3 regions of the Methylobacterium sp. NPDC097929 genome follow, and region 3 is predicted to be linked to each of the others. Evidence: predicted binding sites of a transcription regulator. Region 3 holds the regulator's gene; each other region holds the start of a gene.
What was found. The regulator PhoB, encoded in region 3, activates phosphate uptake and scavenging genes when phosphate is short. The targets are predictions, from matches to a motif close to TGTCATNNANCTGTCAT.
Positions count from the first base shown of each region.

Region 1: ACPCJR_RS14885 (RNA degradosome polyphosphate kinase) is a predicted target of PhoB. The motif match lies at 2,421-2,437, and genes of this name have one in related genera.
Region 2: phnC (phosphonate ABC transporter ATP-binding protein) is a predicted target of PhoB. The motif match lies at 7,230-7,246, and genes of this name have one in related genera.

Region 1 covers NZ_JBMVEP010000005.1:178,473-187,929, forward strand. The annotation lists gene ACPCJR_RS14885 (RNA degradosome polyphosphate kinase) at 1-2,360, opposite strand, end outside; gene ACPCJR_RS14890 (hypothetical protein) at 2,464-3,219, opposite strand; gene ACPCJR_RS14895 (AI-2E family transporter) at 3,247-4,359, opposite strand; gene ACPCJR_RS14900 (DUF6429 family protein) at 4,506-4,742, shown strand; gene purM (phosphoribosylformylglycinamidine cyclo-ligase) at 4,861-5,928, shown strand; gene purN (phosphoribosylglycinamide formyltransferase) at 6,183-6,848, shown strand; gene ACPCJR_RS14915 (SpoVR family protein) at 7,019-8,590, opposite strand; gene ACPCJR_RS14920 (YeaH/YhbH family protein) at 8,644-9,457, opposite strand, start outside.
Region 2 covers NZ_JBMVEP010000013.1:59,475-68,931, reverse strand. The annotation lists gene ACPCJR_RS22345 (potassium transporter Kup) at 1-1,242, shown strand, start outside; gene ACPCJR_RS22340 (YidB family protein) at 1,818-2,291, opposite strand; gene ACPCJR_RS22335 (LysR family transcriptional regulator) at 2,728-3,579, opposite strand; gene ACPCJR_RS22330 (phosphonate dehydrogenase) at 3,605-4,624, opposite strand; gene phnE (phosphonate ABC transporter, permease protein PhnE) at 4,633-5,370, opposite strand; gene phnD (phosphate/phosphite/phosphonate ABC transporter substrate-binding protein) at 5,470-6,342, opposite strand; gene phnC (phosphonate ABC transporter ATP-binding protein) at 6,355-7,164, opposite strand; gene ACPCJR_RS22310 (IS110-like element ISMmg2 family transposase) at 7,574-8,602, opposite strand; gene ACPCJR_RS22305 (VIT1/CCC1 transporter family protein) at 8,955-9,457, opposite strand, start outside.
Region 3 covers NZ_JBMVEP010000002.1:214,322-223,778, forward strand. The annotation lists gene ACPCJR_RS09045 (cobyric acid synthase) at 1-153, opposite strand, end outside; gene ACPCJR_RS09050 (cobalt-precorrin-6A reductase) at 176-1,033, opposite strand; gene ACPCJR_RS09055 (DNA polymerase IV) at 1,092-2,369, shown strand; gene ACPCJR_RS09060 (cell envelope integrity EipB family protein) at 2,376-3,242, opposite strand; gene ACPCJR_RS09065 (GcrA family cell cycle regulator) at 3,770-4,315, shown strand; gene phoB (phosphate regulon transcriptional regulator PhoB) at 4,674-5,378, opposite strand; gene phoU (phosphate signaling complex protein PhoU) at 5,470-6,183, opposite strand; gene pstB (phosphate ABC transporter ATP-binding protein PstB) at 6,323-7,138, opposite strand; gene pstA (phosphate ABC transporter permease PstA) at 7,180-8,073, opposite strand; gene pstC (phosphate ABC transporter permease subunit PstC) at 8,132-9,106, opposite strand; gene pstS (phosphate ABC transporter substrate-binding protein PstS) at 9,218-9,457, opposite strand, start outside.

The sequences.
Region 1 (9,457 bases), on a different contig from region 3:
GACCGCTGGGCGCGGCGGCTGAGCGCCCGTGGGCTCGATTTCTTCGATGACTTGCCGCGCCCGGACAGGCTCGGATTCGTCATGAAATACTTGTGCGCATTGAACGGTTCCTCCCCCTCCGCGGGGCCGATCCGCTCGCTGGCACCCGACGCCAGTACACGCCAGCTCTGTCTGTTGTCGAGGAGGTTGGCCAGCATGATCTGGTCGAGCACCTGCTGGTGCACAGTCGGATTGGTGATGGGCAGCAGGGCCTCGACCCGCCGGTCGAGGTTGCGCTGCATCAGGTCGGCCGAGGAGATGTAGACGGTGGCCTTCGGATGCGGCAGCCCGGCGCCGTTGCCGAAGGCGTAGACGCGCTCGTGCTCGAGGAAGCGCCCGACGATCGACTTGACGCGGATCGTCTCGGACAGGCCCGGGATGCCCGGCCGCAGGCAGCAGATGCCGCGCACGATGCAGTCGATCTGCACGCCCTCCGCGCTCGCGTCGTAGAGGGCGTCGATGATCTGCGCATCGACCAGCGAGTTGCACTTGATCCAGATCGCCGCCGGACGCCCGGCCCGGGCGTGGGCGATCTCCTCCTCGATGTGCTGGAGCAGGCGCGGCTTCAAGGTCAGCGGCGAGACCGCCATGCGCTCCAGTTCCGCCGGCTCGGCGTAGCCGGTGACGAAATTGAAGATGCGCGAGACGTCCCGGGCGATGGCCGGGTCGGCGGTGAAGAAGGACAGGTCCGTGTAGATGCGGGCGGTGATCGGGTGATAGTTGCCCGTCCCGAGATGGCAGTAGGTGACGAGGCGGTCCCCCTCGCGGCGCACCACCATCGAGAGCTTGGCGTGGGTCTTCAGCTCGACGAAGCCGAACACCACCTGCGCGCCCGCCTTCTCGAGGTTGCGCGCCCAGCGGATATTGGCCTCCTCGTCGAAGCGCGCCTTCAGCTCGACCAGCGCGGTCACCGACTTGCCGGCCTCCGCCGCCTCCGCCAGCGCAGCGACGATCGGCGAGTTCGACGAGGTGCGGTAGAGCGTCTGCTTGATCGCCACGACGTTCGGGTCGCGGGCGGCTTGCGCCAGAAACTGCACCACCGAGTCGAACGACTCGTAGGGGTGGTGGACGATGAAGTCCTTCTGGCGGATCGCGGCGAAGACGTCGCCGCCCGATTCCCGGATGCGCTCGGGGAAGCGCGGGTTGTAGGGCTTGAACTTGAGATCCGGCCGGTCGATTCCGACGATCTGCGAGAGCTCGTTGAGCGCCAGCATCCCCTCGACCACGAAGACCGAGTCGGGCGCCATCTCCAGCTCGTCGGCAACGAAGGCGCGCAGCTCCTCCGTCATGCCCGCCTCGACCTCCAGGCGGATGACGACGCCGCGGCGGCGGCGCTTGATCGCGGATTCGAAGTGCAGGACGAGGTCTTCGGCCTCCTCCTCGATCTCCAGATCGGAGTCGCGCACGACGCGGAAGGCGCCCTGTCCTTTGAGCGAGTAGCCGGGAAAGAGCCGGCTCGCGTATTTCGCGATCACCTGCTCGATGGCGATGAAGCGGGCGGTGCCGTCCCCGGCCACGTCGGGCAGGCGCACGAAGCGGTCGAGCAGGGACGGCAGACGGATCAGCGCGCGCAGGGTGCGCCCGTCGCGGGGCCGCACCATCATCAGCGCGACGGTGAAGCCCAGATTCGGAATGAACGGGAAGGGATGCGCCGGGTCGATGGCGAGCGGCGTCAGCACCGGGAAGATGTAGGACAGGAAGTAGTCGTCGAGCCACGCCAGATGCGCGTCCGACAACTCCGCAGGCTCGGCGAGGTGGATGCCGGCCGTGTTCAGTTCCTCCCGCAGCGCCCGCCAGCGCTCCTGTTGGTCGAGGGCGAGCCGCGAGACCTCGTTGCCGATCCGCGCGAGCTGCTCGGAGGGGGTCAGGCCGTCCTGCGAGGGCACGACGAGGCCGGCGCGGACCTGATCGTGCAGACCGGCCACGCGCACCATGAAGAACTCGTCCAGATTGTTGGCCGAGATCGAGAGGAAGCGCAGCTGCTCCAAGAGCGGATGGTTCGGATTGGAGGATTCCTCCAAGACCCGGCGATTGAACTGGAGCCAGGACAGCTCGCGGTTCACGAAGCGCTCGGGCGAGTGCCGCAGGGAGCGACCGGCTTCCAGCACCGGCTCGCGGGCGGCCTCCGCCGCCTCGGCTTCCCCGGCCGCATCGGGCTCGGCCGGCTTCTCGGCGGCCTTCTCCGCGGCGAGGATACGGGCGGCGCGGGCGGTCCGGGCACGGGCCGACTCGCTGCGCACGCCCCGTTCCGTGGCAAGGCTGGTCTCCTCGGCCTCCGCCTCCGCGTCCCGGGCGGCGACTTCCGACTCCACTTCCGACAACGCGCTGGCTCCCTTCCGCTTCGCTCGGCCCGGCTCCTATCATGGCGCGGCCGAACCTGTTTGACGGTTTGATGACACTCGCTCGACGACAACGGGCCGGGGCTTACGCGGCTCCGTCTCCGGCCCCCTCGGCGCCGCTCTCGGCCTCGTCCCCATCCTCCTGCGCCCCGTCGGCAGCGTCCAGCCGGTCGAGCACGGCGAGGGCGAGGGGCCGGGTGATGCGCCGCCGCCGTCCGAGGGCGTCGCGGTCGAGTTCGGCCACCACGGCACGAGCCCGGTCGAGAGAGCGGTCGATCCGCAGGGCAAGGGCGTCCACGACGGCGAGATCGACCACGAGCTGCCGGTCCACGAACAGCTTGACGATGACTGCCCGGAGCAGCCCGTCGTCCGGCGGGCCGATCTCGGCACCCGGCGCCAGACGCAGGCGCGAGCGCAGATCCGCGACCTTCAGGCCGTAGGCGTCGACCGGGGCGGAGGCCGTGAGCAGCACGGGGAAGCGCCGCTCGCGGGCGAGGTTGAGCAGGTGGAACAGGGCCGCCTCGTCGCGGCCCGCCTCGCGGTCCACGTCCTCGATCACGAGGGCGCCGTTGGAGATCAGGTGGGAGACGTTGCTCCCGTCGATCTCCGCCGCGGCGACCGTCCAGGCCTGCGCCCGCGTCGCCCAGATCGAGGCGAGGTGGCTCTTGCCGCTGCCCGGCGGGCCGCGAAGCAGGAACACGGTGTCCGGCCAGTCGGGCCAGGCTTCGATCAGGGCATAAGCCTCCTCGTTGGAGGGGCTGACGAGGAAATCCTCGGCGCCGAAGCGCGGATCGAGCGGCAGGTCGAAGGTGAGCTGCTTCGGGGGGGCTGTGTCGCGCATCCGCCCACCATACACCGTCGCGCGCGATCAATCGCGGGCGGGCAGCGAGGGGCTCGCGGAATCCCCGATCAGCACCGGTCCGTCGCCTCGGTAGATCTTGCTCTCGAGATAGCGCTCGATGCCGAAGCGCACGATCACGCCGATGGAGGCGGCCACCGGCACCGCGAGCAGGAGCCCGAGAAAGCCGAACAGCGAGCCGAAGGCGAGCAGCGCGAACATCAGCCAGACCGGATGGAGGCCGACCGAGTCGCCCACGAGCTTGGGCGAGATCACGTTGCCCTCCAGAAACTGCCCGACGAGGAACACGCCGACGGTCAGGCCGATATGCAGCCAGTCGCCCGACGGCCACCACTGCACCAGGGCGACGCCGACGGAGAGCATGAAGCCGGTGAGCGTGCCGACATAGGGAATGAAGGTGAGAAAGCCCGAGATCATCCCGATCAGGACGCCGAAGTTCAGCCCGACGAGGAACAGGCCGACGGCGTAGAACGAGCCGAGGATCAGGCAGACGAGACTCTGGCCGCGCACGAAGCCGGTCACCGCGCCGTCGATCTCGCCCGCCAGCCGCCGCGCGGTCGGACGGTGGCGCGGGGGCACCCAGCCGTCGAGGGTGGCAATCATCTGGTCCCAGTCGTGCAGCACGTAGAAGGCCACGACCGGCGTCACGACCAGCAGCGAGGCGATGGAGACCAGCGCCTGGCTTCCCGTCCAGAGCGACTTGAGGAAGGCCAGGAACCACGCCCCGCCCTGCCCCACCAGCGTGCCGACGGAGGATTGCAACTCGTTGACGACTTCGGTGCCGCCGACGCGCTGGAGGAGCGGCCCCGCCCGCTCCACGAGGATGCTCTGCAGCCGCCCGACCATGTTCGGCAGGGAATTAACGAGCGAGGCGATCTGCCCGGCGGCCAGCGGCACCACGATGATGAGCAGCACCACGAACCCGACCACGAAGCCCGACAGGATCAGCAGCGTGGCGGCGAGCCGCCCGAGGCCGAGTCTTTCCAGCCGGTCGGCCAGCGGATCGAGCAGGTAGGCGAGCGCCAGCCCCGCCACGAAGGGCAGCATCACCTCGCGCAGTTCGTAGAGCAGGAAGACCACGACCGCGAGGATCGAGAGCCCGATGATTGCCCGCCCACGCATCGCGCGCCCGTCCTTTGTGAATCCGTCCGGCCGGGACAGTGGGAAGCACCGCACGCCCGGTCAAGGCGGGTCTTGCATGGCGGGTCTTGCCCCGCGCGGCGGGAGGGCGTTCGATGGCCGCCCGGCCTCGACGGAGACGTGACGCCATGGACACCGAGGATACCGACCGGATCGACGCAGCGGTTCTGGCCCTCCTTCAGCTCACGCTGCACGACGGCGACCGGGCCTGGAAGGAGCATTCCTGGGACGCGCTCGGACGCCTTCACGCCAAGGGGCTGATCTTCGATCCCGTCAACAAGGCCCGGTCGGTCCAGCTCACGCGGGAGGGGCTGGAGCGCTCGGCCGCCCTGTTCGAGGCGCTTTTTGCCCGCGGCACGGCATGATGCTGTGCCCGAACGGGCCGTCCCCCGCCGGTGACAGTGGTCAATCGCGCCGCGATGTGGCAGCGGATTTCCGCATTATCGGCCAATTGACCAGCGATTACCGGACGACGGGGCGGCGATGACGGCGCAGGACGGGAACGGGCTCACCTACGCGCAGGCGGGCGTCGATATCGACGCGGGCAACGCGCTCGTCGAGACCATCAAGCCGCTGGTGCGCGCCACGCGCCGGCCGGGGGCGGACGCCGAGATCGGCGGCTTCGGCGGCCTGTTCGACCTCAAGGCGGCGGGCTTCAAGGATGCGATCCTGGTCGCTGCCAACGACGGCGTCGGCACCAAGGTCAAGATCGCCATCGAGACCGGGTGCCACCACACCATCGGCATCGACCTCGTGGCGATGTGCGTCAACGACATCATCGTGCAGGGCGCCGAGCCGCTGTTTTTCCTCGACTACTACGCCACCGGAAAGCTGGTGCCCGGCGTCGGCGCCGACATCGTGCGCGGCATCGCGGAAGGGTGCCGACAGGCGGGCTGCGCGCTGATCGGCGGCGAGACCGCCGAGATGCCGGGCCTCTACGACGGCTCCGACTACGATCTGGCCGGCTTCTCGGTGGGCGCGGCCGAGCGCGGCACGCTGCTGCCGCGCCCCGGCATCCTGCCCGGCGACGTCGTGCTCGGCCTGCCCTCCTCGGGCGTCCACTCGAACGGGTTCTCGCTGGTGCGTCGGATCGTGGCCAAGACCGGCCTTGGCTATGACGCCGACGCGCCGTTCGCCCCCGGCCGCTCCCTCGGTGAGGCGCTGCTGGAGCCGACCCGGATCTACGTGAAGCCGCTGCTCGCCGCCCTGAAACGGGCCGGCGGCATCCGGGCGCTCGCGCACATCACCGGCGGCGGCTTCCCCGACAACCTCCCCCGCGTCCTGCCCGAGGGCGTCGGCATCGAGATCGACCTCTCGGCGATCGCCGTGCCGCCGGTCTTCGGCTGGCTGGCGCGCGAGGGCGGGGTCGCGGAAGCGGAGATGCTGCGTACTTTCAACTGCGGCATCGGCATGGTGGTGGTCGCCGCCGCCGACGCGGCCGACGCCGTGGCGGATGCGCTGAGCGAGGCCGGCGAGGCGCCGGTCCGGCTCGGACAGATCACCGAGCGGAGCGCCGAGCCGGTGACGTTCACGGGGAGGCTGGGGCTTTAGAACGTCGTTTCGCATCGTCTTTTTCCGAAAACCGGCGGCCACCTTTCGGGACGATGCTCTAGAAACCCGCCCGGCACGCCGCCGCATCTCCCTCTCCCCTCCGCGGGAGAGGGTGGCCCGCGAAGCGGGTCGGGTGAGGGGAGCGCCCTCTCCGGAGACGCCGCCCCCTCTCCCGCCTGCTCCGCAGGCACCCTCCCCCGCAGAGGGGGGAGGGTTATTCTGCGCGGTCCGCATCCTTCCCTTTCGGAACGCCCATGCCCGTTCAAACCCAAAAAACAAAAAAACGCGTCGCGATCCTCATCTCCGGCCGCGGCTCGAACATGGTCTCGCTGATCGAGGCGGCACGCGCGCCGGACTATCCGGCCGAGATCGTGCTGGTGCTCTCGAACCGCCCCGAGGCCGCCGGCCTCGACCGCGCGCGGGAGTCCGGCATCCCGGCCCGCGCCATCGACCACAAGGCGTTCCCCGATCGCGCCCGCTTCGACGCCGCGCTCCAGGCGGAGCTGGACGAAGCGGGCATCGAGCTGATCGTGCTCGCCGGCTTCATGCGCATCCTCACCGACGCCTTCGTCGAGGCGTGGGCGGGCCGGATGATCAACATCCACCCCTCGCTGCTGCCGTTGTTCAAGGGCACGCATACCCATGAGCGCGCCCTGGAGGCGGGGGTGCGCCTGCACGGCTGCACCGTGCATTACGTCGTACCGGAACTCGATGCCGGCCCGATCGTGGCCCAGGCCGCCGTGCCGGTGCTGCCGGGCGACGATGCCGACAGCTTGAGCGCCCGGGTGATCGTGCAGGAGCACCGGCTCTACCCGGCGGCGCTGGCCCTGATCGCGGGCGGCGGCGCCGCGCTGGAGGGGAGCCGCGTGCGCTTCACCGCGCAGGAACGCGACGCGGGGGACGCGATCCTCTCGCTCTGAACCTTGCGACCCACTCCACCCCGCGACCTCATCCTGAGGTGCCGCGAAGCGGCCTCGAAGGGTGCTCCAGTGCCCGCGCTTTTCCTGGACGATCCTTCGAGGCTCCGCTTCGCTCCGCACCTCAGGATGAGGGTGGGCATGGGAGCAGGTGCGCGGGCGCCCCAAAAAACTCAGAAAAAGATCGGCCGCGCGCTCGCCGAGTGCTCGACCAGCACCGCGCCGCTCGCCGGATCGACCTCCTTGAGCACCGCGTCGTAGCCCCAGAGGTCGGCGAGGTGCTGGAGCACGCGCCGGGCGTCCTCCTTCTGCAGGGTGATGCGGTTGAGCGCCTTGTGGTGGAGGATGAGCTTGCGGTCGCCCTCCAGGTCCACGTCCACCACCTCGATGTCCGGATCGAGCCACGCCACGTCGTATTGACGGGCGAAGGAGCGGCGCATCTTGCGGTAGCCGCGCTCGTCGTGGATCGCCTCCACGCGCATCTCCGGCTCGTCGGGATCGTCCACGACGTGGAACAGGCGCATGTCGCGCATGAGCTTTGGCGACAGGAACTGGGCGATGAAGCTCTCGTCGCGGTAATTCTCCCAGCAGTCGCGCAGCACGCCCATGGCGTCGCCGGTGCCGGCGATGTCGGGGAACCACTCGCGGTCCTCTTGGCTCGGCTGCTCCACGATGCGGGCGATGTCCTGCATCATGGCAAAGCCCAGCGCGTAAGGATTGTGGCCACCGAAGGAGCGGTCGTCGAAGGTCGGCTGGCGGATGACGTTGGTGTGCGAGGTCAGGAACTCGAGATAGGCGGCCTCGCTGAGCTGACCTTTCTGCGAGAGCGCGTTCATGATCCGGTAGTGGCAGTAGGTGGCGCAGCCCTCGTTCATCACCTTGGTCTGGCGCTGCGGGTAGAAATACTGCGCCACGAGCCGGACGATCCGCAGGATCTCGCGCTGCCAGGGCCGCAGGCGCGGCGCCACCTTCTCCAGGAAGTAGAGGATGTTCTCCTGGGGCAGTTCCAGCAGCGCCTTGCGCCGCTCCAGGGCCGGGTCGCCCTTGGCCGCGCCGGTCTTGGCCGGCAGGGTGCGCCAGAGGTCGTTGTAGATCTGCTCGCCGTGCTCCTCGCGCTCACGCTCCCGGCGCTGCTCGCTCGCCAGATCCGGGCGCTTCTTACGGGGATAGCGGTGGACGCCCTGGCTCATCAGCGCGTGGGCGGCGTCGAGCACGTGCTCGACCGCCCCATGCCCGTAGCGCTCCTCACAGCGGGCGATGTAGCTCTTGGCGAAGTCGAGATAGTCGAGGATGCCCTCCGCGTCGGTCCACTGCTTGAACAGATAGTTGTTCTTGAAGAAGTGGTTGTGGCCGAAGGCGGCGTGGGCGATCACCAGCGTCTGCATCGTCGCCGTGTTCTCCTCCATGACGTAGGAGATGCACGGATCGGAGTTGATGACGATCTCGTAGGCGAGCCCCATCAGGCCGCGGCGATAGCTCGCCTCGTGCTGGGCGAAGTGCTTGCCGAAGGACCAGTGCTTGTAGAACAGCGGCATGCCGATCGAGGCATAGGCGTCGAGCATCTGCTCGGCGGTGATGATCTCGATCTGGTTCGGGTACCACGACAGGCCGAGTTCCGGCCCGGCCACCGCCTCGCAGGCATCGTGGATGCGCCGGATCGTCTCGAAGTCCCAGTCGTTGCCGGTGAACAGCAATTCTCCGGGCTTGGGCGCCGTGGACTTCGTGCGGCTCAGGCTCGCGACCATGTCGGCCCTTCTCTTCGACGCTGTCTCTGCTCCCCTCGCGAGGAGGCCTCTCGCTACGCCTCCGCCCGGGCATCCTTGCGGCCGAACAGCTCGCGGAACACGGGATAGATGTCGCGGCGGTGGTTCACTTTCCGCATGGCGAGCGGCTCGCCGGCCTTGGCCAGAGCCTCGTAGGTTCGCCACAGGGTGGTGCGGTGCTCGACGAAGCCCGCACGCGGGCCGTTCTCGTCGCCGACTTCGAGATAAGCGAAGTGCTGGCAGGCCGGCAGGATGTGGGCGCGCAGGAGTTCCGTCGAGGTCGGCCCGTCGGAGGAGACGTTGTCGCCGTCAGAGGCCTGGGCCGCGTAGATGTTCCAGTCGTCCGGCGAGTAGCGCTCGGTGACGATGCGCTTCATTTCGACCAGCGCGGAGGAGACCAGCGTGCCGCCGGTCTCGCGGGAGCCGAAGAAGGTTTCCTCGTCCACCTCCGTCGCCCGGTCGGTGTGGCGGATGAAGACGATCTCGACGTGCTTGTAGCGGCGCGTCAGGAAGATGTGCAGCAGGATGTAGAAGCGCTTGGCCAGATCCTTCATGTGCTCGGTCATCGAGCCCGAGACGTCCATCAGGCAGAACATCACCGCCTGGGCGATCGGCTTCGGATAGGGCTCGAAGCGGCGGAAGCGCAGGTCGATCGGATCGACGTAAGGGATGCGCTTGGAGCGCTCGCGCAGGCCGAGCAGCTTGAGCTGCAGGTCGGGCAGGCGCGGATCGTTCGCGGCTTCCGCCTCGGCGATCTCGGCCTCCAGCGCCGCCACCTCCTCCAGCTTCGGCCGCTTGAGGGCGATGCGCCGGGACATGGAATTGCGCAGGGTGCGCGAGAGCGCGAGG
Region 2 (9,457 bases), on a different contig from region 3:
AGCTTCCTGCTCAACCATGGCACGGCCGGCCTGCTGGCGCTCGGCGCCGTGTTCCTCGCCGTGACCGGGGCCGAGGCGCTCTACGCCGACATGGGCCATTTCGGCCGCTCGCCGATCCGGGCGGCCTGGTTCGGCCTCATCCTGCCGGCGCTCGCCCTGAACTATCTCGGCCAGGGCGCTATGCTGCTCGCCCACCCCGAGCGCATCGAGAACCCTTTCTTCCTACTCTACCCGTCCTGGGCCCTGCTACCGATGGTGCTGCTAGCCACCGTGGCGACCGTCATCGCGAGCCAGGCCGTCATCACCGGCACCTTCTCGATCACGCAGCAGGCCATGCAGCTCGGCCTGCTGCCGCGCATGCGGGTCCAGCGCACCTCCGAGACGGAGAAGGGACAGATCTACATCCCGCGAGTGAACTGGTGGTTGCTCGTGGCGGTCGTGTTTCTGGTGGTGCTGTTCAAGTCGTCAAGCGCACTGGCGGCGGCCTACGGAATCGCCGTGACCGGCGACATGGTCATCACGGCGGTTCTGCTCTTCGTCGTGGCCTGGAAGGCTTGGCGCTGGTCGCCCGTGCTGGCGGTCGCGGTCATCGCTCCGTTCCTGCTGATCGAGCTGGTGTTCCTGTCCGCCAACGCGCTGAAGCTGCTCCACGGCGGCTGGGTGCCCCTGACCATCGGGGCGGCCCTTGTCACGGCGATGTGGACGTGGCGGCGCGGCTCGGCCCTCGTCGCCGCGGAGATCCACCGGCGGCGAGTGCCCTTGTCCGACTTCGAGCGGATGGCCGAGGCCGGTTCGCTGCTGCGGGCGCCGGGCACGGCCCTGTTCCTGACCGGCTCGCCGGGGGACACGCCCGGGGCCCTGATGCACAACGTGAAGCACAACCACGTGCTGCATGCCCGCAACGTCATCCTGCACGTGGTCACCGACGACATGCCACGGGTGCCTGAGGGTGAGCGCGTCGCGGTGAAGCCGCTCTCGGATGTCTTCACCTGCGTGACCGTGCGCTTCGGCTTCATGGAACTGCCCGACCTGCCCCGCGCCCTGGCCGGCGCCGGCTTCGACGCAGGCAACCTCTCCTACTTCCTGACGCGGCGGGTCCTGGTGCCCTCGCCGGAGACGGGCATGCCGGTCTGGCAGGACCGCCTCTACATCGCCATGGCGCGCGCGGCGACCGATGCCTCACGCTACTTCCGCATCCCGGTGGACCGGGCCGTCGAGATCGGAGCGCGGATCGACATCTGACGGCGTGCGCGGCTCTTCGCGGCTTGGTCGCACGGCTCGTGCACGACCGCTGGGCCTCACGTTGAGCCGCATGCCCGAGCGGCTTTGCGGCAGGTCACTTGTGAGCGGTTCAGCGCGCCCACGGGCCGTGTTAGAGCCAGCCATTCCTGCGGAAGCGCCAGTACAGGATGTCACCCTCTTCCAGGGTTACATCGACGATGCGCCCGTCGGCCCCTTTGATGTGGCGCCCGTCCCCTCACCCTGTACTTCCTCGACTCAGCGGACTGCGAGGACACCGTCCGCCCCATCCGCCGGCGCTTGAAGCCGGGCGAACGGTTCGTGGCGGCTCATGCGAGCTTCCCGCAGGAGGGCAGCCGTTCGCCGTGGCTCGCGCGGTACGAGGCATTCGCGGTCGCCTCTGGCGCCGACCGCGACCAGGCGGCGAAGGCGCGGGTCGCCGTGGAGACTCACCTGCACCTACTCGCTCCCGAGGCGGACGCCGTCGTGCTGCAGGCGTCTTCCGGGACGTCGAACTCTTCTTCGCCGCCCTCACGTGGCGCGGCTGGATCGGGCGTGCCTGACCGACAGGCGCTCGGCTAGGCCGGCATCCGGCCGTCCGGCGTGTAGCGGTCGACGGCCTGGGGAAGCTCCCGGGACAGCCGTGACAGGAGCTCCTCGCGGGACAGGCCGGTGCGCTGGGTCAGGGTCGCGAGGACGTCCGGCCCGATGGCCTGCTCAAGGTGCTGCGGCGGAAGCTCCTGGTTCGGCCCCTGGGCGACCCAGGATTGCGCGGTCGGCCCGTGGCCAGCCTGGTGGAAGCGCTCAAGCATCTCGCCGAGGCCGCTGTGCAGGAAGCCGCCGGGGGCTTGGCCCCGCTGGTTGCCGAGCAGACCGCCGAGGATGCCGCCAAGCCCCGCGCCCGGGCCGCCAGGTGCCACGCCGGTGCCAGCCGGTGCCGGCGTAGCCTGGCCGGCTCCGCCCAGCATTTCCGCGAGCTTGTCCCGGTTCTGATAGCCGGCGACAGCAAGCAGGCCCAGGAGGGCCGTCATCGAGGGGTAGCCATCGCTCATGTTTCGTCTCCGGCTAACGGCGGCCTGATCGGGGCCGGTCGCCGTGGGATAGGCACCTGCAACGCGCAAGGCCACCAAGCCGATGCAGTCCGCCATCTGTTTGCTGGACGGATGCCGCACCGAAACCGGGAGCGTTCGCGCGGACCGAACCGTCCGTTCTCCCAAATGAGGACGTTGTGGTCGCCGCGACCTGCTATTCCATGCCAATGGCAGGTTTCGAAGGCTAAGCAGCCATTCCAGCGACTCTGTTGGAAGGGCCGCTTATGGCGCGTTGCAGTCCAGACGGCGTGCGATGTCCTGACCTAGACCAGACGGCGCCGCCGTTCACGAAAATGCCGATTGGCTGCAAAGCGGAATGACTGACCAGGGTTGTAGCTGCCAGTCTGCGTTTCGCACCTAAACCGTCTCCGACCGGTACAACAGCCTTAATGAGCGGTCAGGACTGTGAGGAAGCTGCTGGCTCGCGCGGTTTCAGGCAGCGGATCGCGATAAGCCGCAAAGACATTTTTTTGCTGAGTTCGATGCCTGCCACAGGCAATGCGGCCAGCACTCCGCTCCGCACTTCATCTTGAACCGAGCAAGCCATGACAATCGAGATCCCCAGTCTGGCCCGCACTGCGCGCTTCACCGCTTCCGTGCTGCCGAGCTGCCGGTCGAGGCGGAAGCCTGCACCGACCGCACCGAGGGCCTCGCGAAGAACACGTCCCGTCCCGCTTCCCGGCTCGCCTCCGAGCAGCGATGCGCCGGTCAGATCCTGTGGCGTCAGATGCGCCCGTCCAGCCCACCGATGGTCGGGATCCACGATGACAACGAGCGGTTCGCGACGCCATACGTGGGCATCCAGACCGGTTCGCGGCTCCCACCATTCCAGCAGTGCAACATCGATCTCGCCAGCTTCGAGCCGGGCGATGAGGTGAGGGTTGGTGGCAATTTCCGCGTCCGCGGTCGCGGCGTGCGTTTCCTCGTAGCGTCGCAGGATCTCCGGCATGAGGAAGGTGCCGATATTGCCTGAAGCGCCGATCGCGAGCCGGCTTCCCGCAACCGCCTCCTCCGCGCGTCGGCTGGCGCGGACCAACGCCTCTGCATGAGGGAGCAGGGCTCGTCCCTGGGGTGTCGGGCGACACCCCGCTGGATCGCGCTCGACGAGTGTCGCCCGCAGCGCCGTCTCCAGCTTGCGCACATGCTGAGAGACCGTCGGCTGGGACAGGTTGAGATACCGGCCAGCCGCGTGGAAGCTGCCCGTCGCCAGGACCGCTAGGAGCGTCTCCACGTATTGGAGGTTCAGCACCGGCGTCTTGCCACCCCCTCCGCGCTCAGTTCGCGCCATCGAACCCGCGCAGGCTATCGGGGTGGTTGATCGCGTCCGCGGGCACCAAGCCCTTTAGGGCGTCGAGAAGGTTATGGGCCGCCGCCGCCTCGATCCGGCGGCGCGTGTCGACGACACCCGAGCCGAGGTGCGGCGTGAACAGCGTTCGGTCCTCGTCCGTGAGCAGTCCGGGTGCGATGCGCCGCGGACGGTCGTCCAGTGCCCAATCCTCCATCTCGAAGACGTCGGCCGCGTAGCCCCCGAGGCGGCCTTCCGCGAGGGCCTCGGCCACGGCTGCTTCGTCCACGACCGAGCCACGACCGGCGTTGACGATCCGCAGTCCGGGGCTGGCTGCGGCGAGTGCGGCGGCATCGAGCATGTGGCGCGTGTCCGGTGTCAGGGGAAGCGCCAGGATTAACAAGTCGCTTCGACCCACCAGCGTGTCCCAGGATACGCGGCAAGCGCCGAGTTCCGCCTCAGCGGAAGCCGGAAGCGCCTGCTCATCAAAGTAGAGGAGTTCGCGTGCGCCGAAGCCCTTCAGCCTGCGCGTGATCGCCCGGCCCACCTTCCCCATTCCGGCAACGCCGACGACACTGCCGTACAGGCCGCTGCCGTACAGCCTCGGTCGCCAGCCGTCGAAGCTGGCCCGCACCGCCCGGTCGCCGGCCACCACGTTGCGGCACAGGCCGATGGCCAGGCCGACCGCCAACTCGGCCGTCGGCTCGGTCAGGAGGTCGGGAACGGCGGTGAGCCAGATGCCGGACCGTGTGCAGGCCTCTACATCGAAGTTGTCCCAACCCTTCAGCGCGCACGCAACCACCTTCAGGCGCGGGCAGGCCTCCAGGAAGCCGGCATCCACGCAGTCGGTCATGAAGGCCAGCAGGGCGTCCGCGTCCGAGCAGCGAGCGCGGACCTCTGCCACGGGCCAGGGCTCGGGGCCTGGGTTGATGTCGACGTCGCAGAGTTCCTCCAGGATCTCGCGGGTCTCAGGGAAAACGGGGTTCGTGACGACGACCTTGAAACGCATGGTGCTTCTCACTTGAGCCGGCGGCGCAGAGCCCCGCCCAGGGCGTCGACGAGCGTCACGGCAGCCAGGATGCAAAGCATGATGGCTGCGACCTGATCGTATTGGAGCAGGCGTAGGGAGGCGATGAGTTCGAAGCCGATGCCGCCCGCGCCGACGACGCCGAGCACCGTGGAGGCCCGGAAGTTGTATTCCCAGCGATAGAGTGTCGTGTCGGTGAGCTGCGGCAGGACCTGGGGCAGCACGGCATGCGTGACGACCTGAAGGGGCGAAGCGCCGGCCGCTCGTGCCGCCTCGATCGGCTTGTGGTCCACGTGCTCGATCGCTTCGGCGAAGAACTTGCCGACCATTCCGGTGGAATGCAGGCCCAGCGCCAGAACGCCCGGCAGCGCGCCGAATCCGACGGCCGCGACGAAGAAGATACCCATGATCAGTTCGGGGACCGACCGAAGCGCGTTGAGCAGCAGCCGGAACGCGCCGTAGACGAACGGGTGCGGACTCGTGTTGGGGGCAGCCAGCAGCCCGAGCGGCAGGGACAAGGTCACGGCGAGCACCGTGCCGGCCACGCTCATCGCGAGCGTGTCGACGATGGGTCCCACCCACGAGCGCCATCGCGTGAAGTCGGGCGGGGTCATCTCACCGAGAAGCTGCGCCATCGCGGGCGCGCCTTCGGCGAGGCGCCCCGGATCGAGAAGTCCCACCTTCCAGAGGCAGGCGAGGATCGCGGCGGCAGCCGGCAGGGCAACCATGAGCCGGCGGACCGACGCGCCACGGGCCCGTCCGAGAATGGCGTCATAGCCGTCGGCGGCACCGACCGCCGACGCAAGTGAGGGCGCTCGAGCCATCGCTCAGCCCTTCACCTTCGTCAAGTCGATGTTGAGGAGCTTGGCCGTCTCCCGAAGCACGTCGTAGTCCGCGTCCGTGATGGGGGCGAAGGACTCGGCCTTGAACGGCTTGAGGATCACTGGATCCCTGATCTCTAGGAAAGCGGCCTTGATCTTCTCCTTGAGGTCCGGCGCGAGGTCGCCACGCACCGTCCAGGGATAGTTCGGGATCGGTCGGCTCTCCGCCACGACCTTGATCTTGGCCGGATCGATGCTCTTCTTCTCGACGAGGGCGGTGAAGATGGGCCGGCTGAGACCGCCGGCCTGCACATGGCCTGCCTGTACGGCCCGCGCGACGGCATCATGGGTGCCGAGATGCTGAAAGCCGTAGTCCTGACCGGCTTCGAGGCCAGCGTTCTTGAGCAGGGCCCGAGGGATGAGGTGGCTTGATGTGGACGCCGTGTCACCGAAGCCGACCGTCTTGCCCTTCACGTCGTCCGCTCGCGCGATGCCTGCGGCCACGTTGGCGATCAGGTAGCTGGTGTAGGTCGGCTGCCCGCCCGACACGAGTGCCGCGAACGGTTCGATTTCCGGCGAACGGCTCTTCGCGAGGACGTAGGAGAGCGGCCCGAAATAGGCGAGGTCGATACGCTTGAAGCGCATGGCCTCGATCATGGAAGAATAGTCGGTCGTGACCACGAGTTCGATGCGCTTATTGAGCCCCTGTTCAAGGTAGCTCTTCAGGCCCTGGTTGTTCTGGATGATCGTCGATGCGCTCTCGTCGGGCAGCAGCGCGACCTTGAGCGTGTCGGGATTCGCGCCCTGAGCCAGCGACGGTCCGGCACGCAGGACGGCGCTCAGCGCCAAGCCGGCGCCGAAGGTACGTCTCGAAATCATGATGGCTTTCCTTCAGACTGTTCGGGAGGCGTAGATCGCGGCCCGCCGCGCACGAGGAGCTTCGACGATGTCGACCGAGACCTCGGCGGGCCGTGCGCCGTAGATTCGCGACAGGACGCCGTCGCAGAGACGGGCTGGCGGGCCGTCGAAGACCACCTCGCCTCCACGGACCCCGACGACCCGGTCAGCGAAGTGCCGGGCCAGATCGACTTGGTGCAGGCTCACCACGGCTGAGATGCCGTCCGTCCGACAGATGCTGCGGAGGAGATCGAGCACCCGCGTCGCCGTCGCCGGGTCGAGGCTGGCTACCGGTTCATCGGCGAGGATGAGCCGGGGCCGCTGTGCAACCGCGCGCGCGATGCCCACCCGCTGCTGCTGCCCGCCGGAGAGCAGGTCCACGCGGGTGAGGGCGCGATCGAGAAGATCTACGCGCTCTAGCGCCTCCAATCCGAAACGTTGATCGCTCCGCGACGGAGGCCAGAGCGAGCGCAGGGTGCTCTGATGGCCGAGCCGGCCCATCAGGACGTTCGCGAGCGCGGTCAGGCGGCCGATCAGATGGTGGTGCTGGAAGACCATCCCGGTCACCGCCCGGTGGCGGCGCAGCGTGGCGCGGCTCGCGGCGATGTCTCCTACTCCAGGGGCGGAAACTCGGCCGTTCGTTGGGCGGACGAGGCCGTTTAGGCAACGCAGGAGCGTCGACTTGCCGGCACCAGACGGTCCCAGCAGGACCGCGAACTCGCCTTCGCGAAAAGTCAGAGTTGTCGGTCGCAACGCCTTGATGCCACCAGGATACGCGACTTCCAAGCTTTCAAGGGCCAGCATTCCGCACCCATTCGAAAATCCAATCGAAACCCCCGATTGATTGCGAATGTGAGTAGCGGGGCGACATGAAGAACGGATGACATTGTGCGCCCCCCAACGCTACGGTGCTGCCTCGAACGAAACTCTGTGCGCTGCTCGGCCACCGAGTGTCCTGTGTGGATGGCTCCCGCATTGCAAGTGGCGAATCGAGCTTCTGGCGCGTTGGTCGGGTGCAGTCCTGTGTCCGGCCTGTTGATGCAGTCGTGCATGTTGACTGCTGGCCCTGATGGTATCCGCGAGCTGGGTCCCACTCTGCTTAGCGGGCTATGACGCCCTGGACATTCGGCGGGGTGTCCCGGCTCCCGGTCTGACCGGTTCGCCATCAACTCTCATCGTCCTCGCAACCTGGCAAAGTCTCCTCGCCGTGCTGTCAGGCGGCCATGGCCGCTGGTGCGCGGTAGGTGCCACCGCGGGTCATGATCGCCCAGGCGACCCGCGCCGTGCGATTGGCCGCCGCAACAGTCACCACGCGCACCGGCTTGCGCTGCAGCAGCGCCGGCAGCCGCGGGTCGACCGAAGTCGGCGTCGCCTTCGCGCGCCGGATCAGAGAGGTCATGCCGACCACGAGCAGGCGGCGCAGGTAACGGTCGCCCATGCGCGAGATCCGACCCAGGCGCTCCTTGCCGCCGCTGCAGTTCTGCAGCGGTGTCAGACCCAACGAGGCCGCGAACTGCCGACCGGAGCGGAAGCGCTCGGGCTCGCTCACCGAGGCGGCCAGCGCGGTCGCCGAGACGATGCCGACACCCGGGATCGTCGCCAGGCGCTGTGACAGGTCACAGTCCCGATGCCAGGCCAGCAACTCCTTCTCCAGCCGGGTGAGCTGGATCTGCACGGCGCCGATCTGATCGGCCAGCCCATTCACTACGCGCTGGGCCAGGGGCGGCACCTCGGCCGCGTCTCCGGCTGAGAGCCGAGCTGCCAGTTCGAGCGCATGGCGCAGGCCCCGCGCCATCTCGATCCCGAACTCGGCGAGCAGGCCGCGGATCATGTTCACCAGCTGCGTGCGTTGCTTGACCAGCAGGTCGCGCGTCCGGTGCAGGGCCAGCGCCGCCTGCTGCTCGGTCGACTTCACCGGCACGAAGCGCATGCTCGGGCGTGTCACCGCCTCGCAGATGGCAGCGGCATCATTCGCATCGGTTTTGCCGCGCTTGACGTACGGCTTCACGTAAGCTGGCGGCATCAGCCGCACGTCATGGCCGAGCCTCATGAGTTCCCGGGCCCAATGGTGCGCTGTGCCGCACGCCTCCATGCCGACCAGGCAGCGCGGCAGCTTGGCGAAGAACGGCACGACCTGCGCCCGCCTCAGAGCCTTGCGAACGACGACGTGCCCAGCTGCGTCGACGGCGTGAACCTGGAAGATGCTCTTGGCTAGATCGATGCCGACGGTGATGATCTCCATGGGGATGGCTCCTGCATCTGCGTGGCTGCTTCGACAGCAACCACATCCTGGCACTCAGATGCCGTCAGTCGGAGCGGGAGCCATCCACCCCATCTGCTTACAGGGCTACGCCGCGCCTTCGAATCGCGCTCGTGAAGGGGCTGTTTATGGCGCACAGCCGAACAAGGCGGGGGCGAACTCGTGACCCGTTGCAGACCTTTCTCCTTGCGTGTGCGGATGTCCGCTTTGAAATCAAAAGCGGCGGCCGTCACATCAGGGTACGCCGGCCCGCCGACGCTACTGCGGAAGATGCTAGCCGAAGCGTAATGAGGCGGCGCGCATCGCGCCATCCCAGCATAGGAACGTCGCTTCCCTATACGGCTTTGCCGACGAGGTGGCCGATGCCGGCCGTGACAGCCATCGCGGCGGCGCCCCAGAAGGCCACCCGTGCGGTCGCCCGCGGGATGGCGGCGCCCCCAGCCTTGGCCCCAAGCGCGCCGAGCACCGCCAGGAACACTAGCGAAGCGGCGGATACCGAGTAGACGACGATGTTAGCCGGTGAGACCGCGGCCACGAGCAGCGGCAGAGCCGCCCCGGCCGAGAACGTCGCCGCCGACGTCAGAGCCGCTTGGATCGGGCGCGCCGTGGTAAATTCGGAGATGCCGAGCTCGTCCCGGGCATGGGCGCCGAGCGCGTCCTTCGCCATGAGTTGGTCCGCAACCCTGAGGGCAAGGTCGTGGTCGAGACCGCGGGCGACGTAGATTCCTGCAAGTTCCTCACGCTCTGCCGAAGGGTCCTCAGCGAGCTCGCGTCGTTCCCTTGCGAGATCGGCTTGTTCGGTATCGGATTGCGAACTCACCGAGACGTACTCGCCGG
Region 3 (9,457 bases):
ATCCGCGGTGACGGCGGCGTTGTTCGACATGTTCTGCGGCTTGAACGGGCGCACGGTGAGCCCGCGCCGGGTGAAGGCGCGGGCGAGACCGGCCACCAGCAGCGACTTGCCGACATCCGAGCCCGTGCCCTGGATCATCAGGGCGCGGCTCATCGGCGGGCTTTTCGCTGTGTCGTCATGACCCTGCCATGGCACCGGAGACGGGCGGCGTCGAGCCGGCGGCCGCGCGCAGGGCGAAGAGCCAGTCCCTCGCGCCCGCCGCATTTGGAACGGCCGGCACCTCGGGCAGGGCAGGGCGGGCGACGATCACCACGGGCAGCCCGAGTTCGCGCGCCGCCTCGATCTTGGCGTAGGTCGCCGCGCCGCCGGAATTCTTCGTGACCAAGATCTCGATGCCGGCCTCGCGCATCAGGCGGGTCTCGTCGGCGAGGCTGAAGGGGCCGCGGGCGCTCACGGTGGTGAGATCCGGCACCGGCAGGGCGTCGCCGACCGGCTCGATGCTGCGCACGACGTAGGCGTGATGCGGCGCGCGGGCGAAGGCGGAGACTTCCTGCCGCCCGATGGTCAGGAAGACGCGCCGGGGCAGGGGGCCGAGGGCCTCGACGCTCGCAGGGACGGACGCGACCTCGATCCAGGCATCGCCCGCGCGGCGCTCCCAGGCCGGACGGCGGATCGCCAGCAGCGGCACGCGCCGTTGCGCGCAGGCGCTCGCGGCGTTGGCCGAGATGCGGGCGGCGAAGGGATGCGTCGCGTCGATCACCGCCGCGACGGCGTTCTCGGCGAGCCAGCGCGCCAGCCCGTCCGCCCCGCCGAACCCGCCGACCCGGGTCGGGACCGGTTCGGCGCGCGGCGCGGCGGTGCGGCCGGCGAGCGAGAGCGTCACGCGGAAGGCGGGCACGCCCGCGATCAGGGCGGCGAGCGCACTGGCCTCGGTGGTGCCCCCGAGTATGAGCACGCGCGTGGCTTCACCGAGATCGGTCGGACTCGGCTTGGGATGACGCGGGTGCGGCCCCTGGCCGGGGGTCTCGGACATTCGTACAACCTGTCTCGCCCGCAAAAACCCGGGAGCGGTCCGGGCAAGGTTCTGCGACGTGAGACCCTTCTGCCGCGATTGCCTGACGATGCAAGCCGAGGCCGCCCTGCGCTGCCGCGGATGCGGCTCGCCGCGGCTGCTCGCCCATCCGGCCCGGGACGGCCTGAGCATCGCCCACGTCGATTGCGACGCCTTCTACGCGGCCATCGAGAAGCGCGACGAGCCGTCCCTGCACGACCGGCCCCTCATCATCGGCGGGGGCAAGCGCGGCGTGGTCTCGACCGCCTGCTACCTCGCCCGGATCTCCGGCGTGCGCTCGGCCATGCCGATGTTCGAGGCGCTCCAGCGCTGCCCCGACGCCACCGTGCTGCGGCCGGACATGGAGAAGTACGCCCGCGTCGGGCGCGAGGTGCGGGCGATGATGCTGGCGCTCACGCCGCTGGTCGAGCCCGTCTCCATCGACGAGGCCTTCCTCGACCTCTCCGGCACCGAGCGTCTTCACGGCTCCAGCCCGGCCCTGACGCTCGCCCGCTTCGCCGCGCGGGTCGAGGCCGAGATCGGCATCACCGTCTCGGTCGGTCTCTCCGCCAACAAGTTCCTGGCCAAGATCGCCTCCGACCTCGACAAGCCCCGCGGCTTCTCGATCATCGCGGGCGAGGATGCCGCCGCCTTCCTGGCCCACAAGCCGGTCGGCATCCTGCCCGGTATCGGCGAGAGCGCCCGCAACCGTCTGGCCGGCCTCAACATCCACCGTGTCGGGGACGTCGCGCGGGTCGATCCGGCGCGGCTGCAGGCGGCACTCGGCCGGGACGCCCTGCGCCTGCTGGCGCTGGCCGGGGGGCGGGACGGGCGGCCGGTGCGCCCGACCCGCGAGGCCAAGAGCGTGTCGGCCGAGACGACCTTCGCCACCGATCTCGCCCGGTTCGAGGATCTGCGCCCGATCCTGTGGCGCCTCTGCGAGAAGGTCTCGGCGCGGCTGAAGCGGGCGGAGCTCGCCGCCGGCAACGTCACCCTGAAGCTGAAGGATGCGCGCTTCCGTCTGCGAACCCGCACCCGCGGCGGCCTCAAGCCCACCCAGCTCGCCGACCGGCTGTTCCACGAGGGCGAGCCGATGCTGCGGGCGGCCTGCGACGGGACGCCGTTCCGCCTCATCGGCATCGGCGGCGGCGACCTCTGCGGCGCGATCCACGCCGACCGGGGCGATCTGGCCGACCAAGGCATCGAGCGCATCGCCAAGCGCGAGGCCGCCCTGGACCGGGTGCGGGAAAAGTTCGGCAGCGCCGCGATCCAGCGCGGCCTCGCCTTCGGCGGCGAGCCGGAGCGGCGCCGGACCTGAGGCCGCCTACTTCCGGCAGGCCTCCGCCTTCGGATCGGCCTTGGCCAGATCGAGCCGGGACATCGTGCCGTCGATGGCGAAATCCCCGTAATCGAGGTGAAGCCGACCGCTGACGCCGTCCTCGTAGAGATCGAAGGTCAGGGTGTAGATCGGCGTGCGCTCGCCCTGGCCGGCGGTGAAGTAGCTCAGCGTCACCGGCCAGCGGCGCATGGCGGCGTGGTCGCCCTCGCGCAGCGGCTTGTCGCGCTCGGTCTCGGCGGCGGGCGCCGCGCTCGGGCGACCGATCACGGCCAGCGTGTCGTAGACCTTGCGGCCGTCGTCCGAGCCGTCGAACACCCTGGCGGAGACCGTGGTCTCCCCCGCCTTCGCCGCCTTGATCAGGCGGATCATGTGGTGGACCGGGAACAGCACCGGCGCCTCGGCCTGGAACTGGTCGCGCTTGGGCTCCTTGAGCTTCACCTTGAGCGCGTCGGATGCGGCCTCCGCCGTACCGTCCACGGACGGCGACGGCTTGTTGTTGAGGATGGTCGTGGTGCGGAAGCGGAAGCTCGTCCCGTCGCCATCCTCGAAGGTGGAGCTGCGCAGGTCCGAGGTGCGGTCGCCGGATTCGCCGGAATCGAGCAGCGTGACCTGCCGCGTCTGCATGGTGTAGCCGCGGCAGGCATCGCCCGAGAAGTCGATGACGATGCGCCCGCGCACGCCCTCGACCGCCCGCGTGCCGGTGGAGCGGGCGAGCGAGAGGTCGTAGACCGCGCGGTGCGGCGCGAGCCGGATCGCCGCCTCCTCCGGAACGGGAGCGGCCGGCCCCGCCGCGAGCGCGGAACCGGGCAGGGCGGCGAGGACGATCAGGGCCGGCGCGAGGCGCAGTCGCATGCGATCTCCCAAATGCGCTGTCGAAAACAGGTTATCCCCAGCCCGAGGACCGGCGACGATCGTCCGTCACATAATCAATCCGGCGGTCCGGACAATCTTTTTCGGCCCATTCCGAAACAGGGCCGTGGCCGTCCGCTCCGGGCCGGGGGTCGCCCGCGGGGTCGGTGCCGGGAGGTTCGGACAGCTCGGCTCACGCGAGAAAAGTGTAATTTTACGCAACGCTTTAACGGCCTGTCGCCGAGCCTGACATCGGCGCTGCGACAGGGCTCGGTTTCCCGCGGGCCGAGTCTCCGAATGCTGGTGGAAACCGGGTCGCGGCCCGCACCGACCCTTGCTCCGCGGCCGAGCTGTCCTGTAGTCTCCACACCGTCGCCAGCGCAGGGTTTGGCGTCTGTTAACCGACATGTGCAGGGCCGCTCCGCCGGCCCTGGGTTGCGTGTTTCGCCGGGCGCGGCGGCGGCTCTTCGACCGCCTCGTCGCGCTGCCTGTCGGTGCGATTTCAAGGACGGTGCGACGTGGAGGGGACAATGACGGAAGCGGTCCCGAGCTGGACGGACGAGCGCGTCGAGCTGCTGCGTCGTCTCTGGGACGATGGCTTGAGCGCCAGCCAGATCGCCCTCCAGATCGGCGGCGTCTCGCGCAACGCGGTCATCGGCAAGGTGCATCGCCTCGGCTTGGCCGGGCGCGTCAAGCCGATTGGGCCTGCCCCCGCGCAGGGCCGCCGCAAGGACGGTCCGGAAGTGGAGGCCGAGCTGGAGGCCGTGGCCGTGGTCGAGGAGCCGACCCTGCCGGAGCCGCCGGCCATCATCGCGCACCGGCCGGCCCCCAACTTCCCCCTGCCGCCGACCCCCGCCCCGGAGCCGGTGGCGCTCGCGGTGTCGCAGCGCGTCACCATCATGGACCTGCGCGATTCCATGTGCCGCTGGCCGATGGGCGATCCGACCTCGCCGGACTTCCGCTTCTGCGGCGGCCGGGCGATCACGGGCCTGCCCTACTGCACCCAGCACGCCCAGGTGGCCTACCAGCCGGCCGCCGAGCGCAAGCGCGATCGCCGGGTGGCCGGCTTCCGCTGATTTTTTTGAAAGATGTCGCACGGCGCCTCGGCTGCCGTGCGGGTCAGCCGGGCCGGCCTCCGCTTCCCTCCGCGGAGACGGTTGAGGCGGTGTGAGCGCTGATCCCGCGGCGTGAACGGCTATGGGCCGTGATGACGACGCGTTGGGCAGAGAGAAACTGCTCTGATCGCGGCGCGCCCGGCAAAGACTGATCTCGTCTCCGGTCCATCGCCTCGGCCTTCGCGCCTCTCCGTCATCGCGAGGCGGAGCCGAAGCGACCCAGAGCGCGACCTGTCCGGAAGGGACGGAGCCCTGGATTGCTTTCGCTGAGTCTCGCAAGGACGAGGGAAGACACCGGGGCGATCGACCAGACTTCGTCTCACTCCGCCCCGGCGAACATCTCGTCGAAGGAGTAGCCGGAGCCGCGCACGGTGCGGATCGGGTCGCTCTGGCGCGGGCGGTTGATCGCCTTGCGCAGGCGGCCGACATGCACGTCGACGGTGCGCTCGTCGATGTAGACGTCGTGTCCCCAGACGCCGTCGAGGAGCTGTTCCCGGGAAAAGACCCGGCCGGGGCTCTGCATCAGATATTCGAGCAGCTTGAACTCGGTCGGCCCGAGATGGATCTCGCGGCCCTGGCGACGGATGCGGTGGCTGACCCGGTCGAGCTCGATGTCGCCGGCCACGAGCAGGTCGGCGACATGGGCGGGCTTGGCCCGGCGCAGCAGGGCGCGGACCCGGGCGAGCAGCTCCGGCACGGAGAACGGCTTCACCACGTAATCGTCGGCCCCCGTCGAAAGGCCGCGCACCCGGTCCGTCTCCTCGCCGCGCGCGGTCAGCATGATGACGGGCAGCCGCTCGGTCTCGCGCCGCGCCCGGATGCGCCGGCACAGCTCGATCCCGGAGAGCCCCGGCACCATCCAGTCGAGCAAAACGAGGTCGGGCGTGGTCTCGTGCAGGCGAAGGTCCGCCTCGTCGCCGCGCACCGCCACGTCGACCACGAAGCCTTCCGCTTCGAGATTGTAGCGCAGCAGCGTCGTGAGCGATTCCTCGTCCTCGACGATCAGGATGCGCGCACTCGTCATCACCCGTCTTCCCATCCGTCACGCCCGGCCGGTCGCTCCGGACCGCGGGCGGCGTGTCTCGCGTCGCGCTTCCCGGAGGAAGCCGCAGGCCTCAGGCCGTCGGCGTCACCGTCGCGTAGTTCGAGGCGTCGTTCTTGGGCCGCTCGCCGGCCGGGTTCTCGCCGGTGACGAGGTATTCGATCGTCTCGGCGACGTTGGTGGTGTGGTCGCCGATCCGCTCGACGTTCTTGGCGCAGAACAGCAGGTGCGTACAGAAGGAGATGTTGCGCGGATCCTCCATCATGTAGGTCAGGAGTTCGCGGAACAACGAATTGTAGAGCGCATCGATCGCGCTGTCGCGCTCCCACACCTCGTGGGCGGCGGCGACATCACGGCTGGCATAGGCGTCGAGAACATCCTTGAGCTGCTCCTGCACGAGGTCGCTCATGTGCTGCACGCCGAGGACGATCTTCTGCGGCTGGGCCTGATCGCTGATCGCCACGACGCGCTTGGCGATGTTCTTGGCCAGGTCCCCGATCCGCTCCAGATCGCCGGAGACGCGAATGCCGGAGATCGTCTCGCGCAGGTCGATGGCGAGGGGCTGACGCCGGGCGATGAGCAGCACCGAGCGCTCCTCGATCTCCCGCTGGAGCACGTCGAGGCGCTTGTCGGCGACGATCACCGCCTGGGCCAGGGTCGTATCCCGGCGCACCAGCGCGTCGGTGGCATCCGTCATCATCTTCTCGGCCACCCCACCCATCTCGGCGATCGAGCGGCGCAGGTTCTCGAGGTCTTTGTCGTAGGAGGAGACGATATGCTCGGACATCTCTCGAATTCCCCGCTCGGACGGTCGCGGCCGTCACCTTAGTCGGATGCTGGGACGGCCGGTTCGCGTCGCCCGCGGTCGCCCCGCTGCGCCCGCATCCAAGAGCGGGCGTCGAGCGGGCGCTGCGCGAGGGCGACCCTTAGCCGAAGCGGCCGGTGATGTAGTCCTGGGTCTGGCGCTTGGCCGGGTTCATGAAGATCTTCGAGGTCGCGTCGAACTCGATCAGCTCACCCAGATACATGAAGGCGGTGAACTGCGAGATGCGGGCGGCCTGCTGCATGTTGTGGGTCACGATGACGATCGTGAACTCCGCGCGCAGCTGCTCGATCAGCTCCTCGATACGGCCCGTCGAGATCGGGTCGAGGGCCGAAGTCGGCTCGTCGAACAGGATCACCTCGGGACGCTGGGCCACGGTGCGGGCGATGCAGAGGCGCTGCTGCTGGCCGCCGGAGAGGCCGGTGCCGGACTGCTTGAGCTTGTCCTTCACCTCGTCCCAGAGCGCCGCCTTGCGCAGGCTCTCCTCCACGCGCGCGTCCAGCTCGGCCTTCGGCAGCTTCTCGTAGAGGCGCAGGCCGAAGGCGACGTTGTCGTAGATCGACATCGGGAAGGGCGTCGGCTTCTGGAACACCATGCCGACCCGCGAGCGCAGCTCATTGAGATCGACCTTGGCGTCGAGCACGTTCTGCCCGTCGAGCAGGATCTCGCCCTCGGCACGCTGCTCCGGGTAGAGGCTGTAGATGCGGTTGAAGGTGCGCAGCAGCGTCGACTTTCCGCAGCCGGACGGACCGATCAGCGCCGTGACCTGCCGGTCGCGGAAATCGAGGTTGATGTCCTTCAGACCGTGGAAGCTGCCGTAGTAGAAGTTCAGGTCCTTGACGGCGATGCGCACGGGCGCCTTGACGTCGGCCGGGCTGCGGCCCTCGAACTGGCTGCGGATCGCGGGGGAGGCGCTCATCGGATGGTCTCGCAGGTAGGAGGATTGTCCGGGGGGCGGTCTCAGCGCGCCCGCTGGTCCTTGATGACGAAGCGGGCCACCACCGACAGGGCGAGGATGGTCACGGTGATGAGGAGCGCGCCCGACCACGCGAGGCTCTGCCAGTTCGGGTAGGGCGAGAGGGCGAACTGGTAGATCATCACCGGCAGGTTCGGCACGCCGCCGAGCAGGTTGGCGTTGAACCAGCTGTTGTTGTTGAGCGCCGTGAAGAGCAGCGGCGCGGTCTCGCCGGCGATGCGGGCCAGCGCCAGGATGATGCCGGTGACGATGCCCGCGCTCGCCGCCCGCCAGGTGACGGCGCGGATGACGAGGGAGCGGGGTGCGCCGAGCGCAGCCCCCGCCTCGCGCATCGGGCCGGGCACGAGGCGCAGCATGTCCTCGGTGGTGCGCACGATCACGGGCGTGGCGATGATGGCGAGCGCCACCGCGCCGGCCCAGCCCGAATAGGTGCCCATCGGCCGGACCATCAGCGTGTAGACGAACAGGCCGATCAGGATCGAGGGCGCCGAGAGCAGCACGTCGTTGAGGAAGCGGATCACGTCGGCGATCTTCGAGGTGCGGCCGTACTCCGCGAGGAAGGTGCCGGCCATCAGCCCGATCGGCGTGGCGATGAGGATGCCGAGCAGCGTCATGATGAGGCTGCCCAGGATGGCGTTGGCGATGCCGCCGCCCTCGGAGCCCGGGCCCGGCGTCGGCGCCGTGAACAGGGCGGGCGAGAAGCCCTTCAGCCCCTCGACGATGAGCATGAGCAGGATCGAGCCGAGCACGACGATGCCGAGCAGGGTGGCGATCGTGCTCGCGAGGATCAGCACGCGGTCGGCGACCCGGCGGCCGGGGCGCACGCGGCTGGCCGTGGGCGTGCGCCCGGCCGTCGCGATGGGGTTGCTGGCGTCCATGGATCGGCGTCCTTCGGGCTCGGACAGTCTCGGGCGATCGTGCTCGGGCGGTCGCGGTTCAGGCGACCTTGGTGCGCCGCACCAGCAGGCGGGCGATGATCAGCACGAAGAAGGTGATGATGAAGAGCAGGCAGCCGAGCGCCATCAGCGAGGAGAGCTGGAGCCCGTCGGCCTCGTTGAATTCGTTGGCGATGCGCGAGGCGATGGTCGAGCCCGGATCGAAGATCGAGGCGGAGAGGCGGTTGGCGTTGCCGATCACGAAGGTGACCGCCATGGTCTCGCCGAGCGCGCGGCCGAGGCCGAGCATGATCGCGCCGATGATCGAGACCGAGGCCTGCGGCACGAGCACGTGGCGCACGACCTCCCAGGTGGTGCAGCCGATGCCGTAGGCGCTCTCGCGCAGCACCGTCGGGATCTGGTCGAGCATGTCGCGGGTGATCGAGGCGACGAAGGGCACGATCATGATCGCGAGGATGATGCCGGCGGTGAGCACGCCGACGCCCGAGGGGATGCGGGCGTAGAGGATGGTGCCGACGATCGGCAGGCCCTCGACCAGGTTCGAGACCGGCACCTGCACGAAGCGGGCGAAAAGCGGGGCGAAGACGAACAGGCCCCACATGCCGTAGATGATGCTGGGCACCGAGGCGAGCAGCTCGATCGTCATGGCCACGGGCTTGCGCGCCCAGCCGGGGCAGAGCTGCGTCAGGTAGATCGCGATGCCGAGCGAGACCGGCACGCCGATGAGCAGCGCCAGCAGGGCGGCGGCCACGGTGCCGATGATCGCGGGCAGGGCGCCGAACTGCTCGGTGCCGATGTTCCAGGCGGAGGAGGTGACGAAGCCGAAGCCGAACTCGGAGAAGGCCGGCCACGCTCCGTAGATGATCGAGCCGAGGATGCCCGCGAGCACCAGCAGCACGAGGAGGGCGGAGGCGTAGGCGGCACCCTGGAAGAGGCGGTCGCCGGTCTTGCTCGGCGCGATACGGGCCACGCTGCTCTCGCGGGCCACGGTGAGGGTCTGGGTCAAGGCGGTCATCCGCGGAGGCTCTTCGGCTGGTGAGCGTTTAGCGCGACGTCGCGCGCGAGGCGAGCGGACCACTTCGGGAAAGGCCCCCTTCCGGCTGGAAGAGGGCCCTTCTCTCTACGCTTACTTGCTGGCGAAGACCGGCTTGCCGTCCTTGCCCTTCACGGCCTTCCACTCCTCGTGGATCAGGCCGACGACGGTGTCGGGCAGCGGCACGTAGTCGAGCTCGGTCGCGAGCTTGTCGCCGTGCTTGTAGGCCCAGTCGAAGAACTTGAGCACGTCGGCAGCCTTGGCCGCATCCGCCGGCTCCTTGTAGACGAGGATGAAGGTGGCGGCCGTGATCGGCCACGCCTCGTCGCCGCC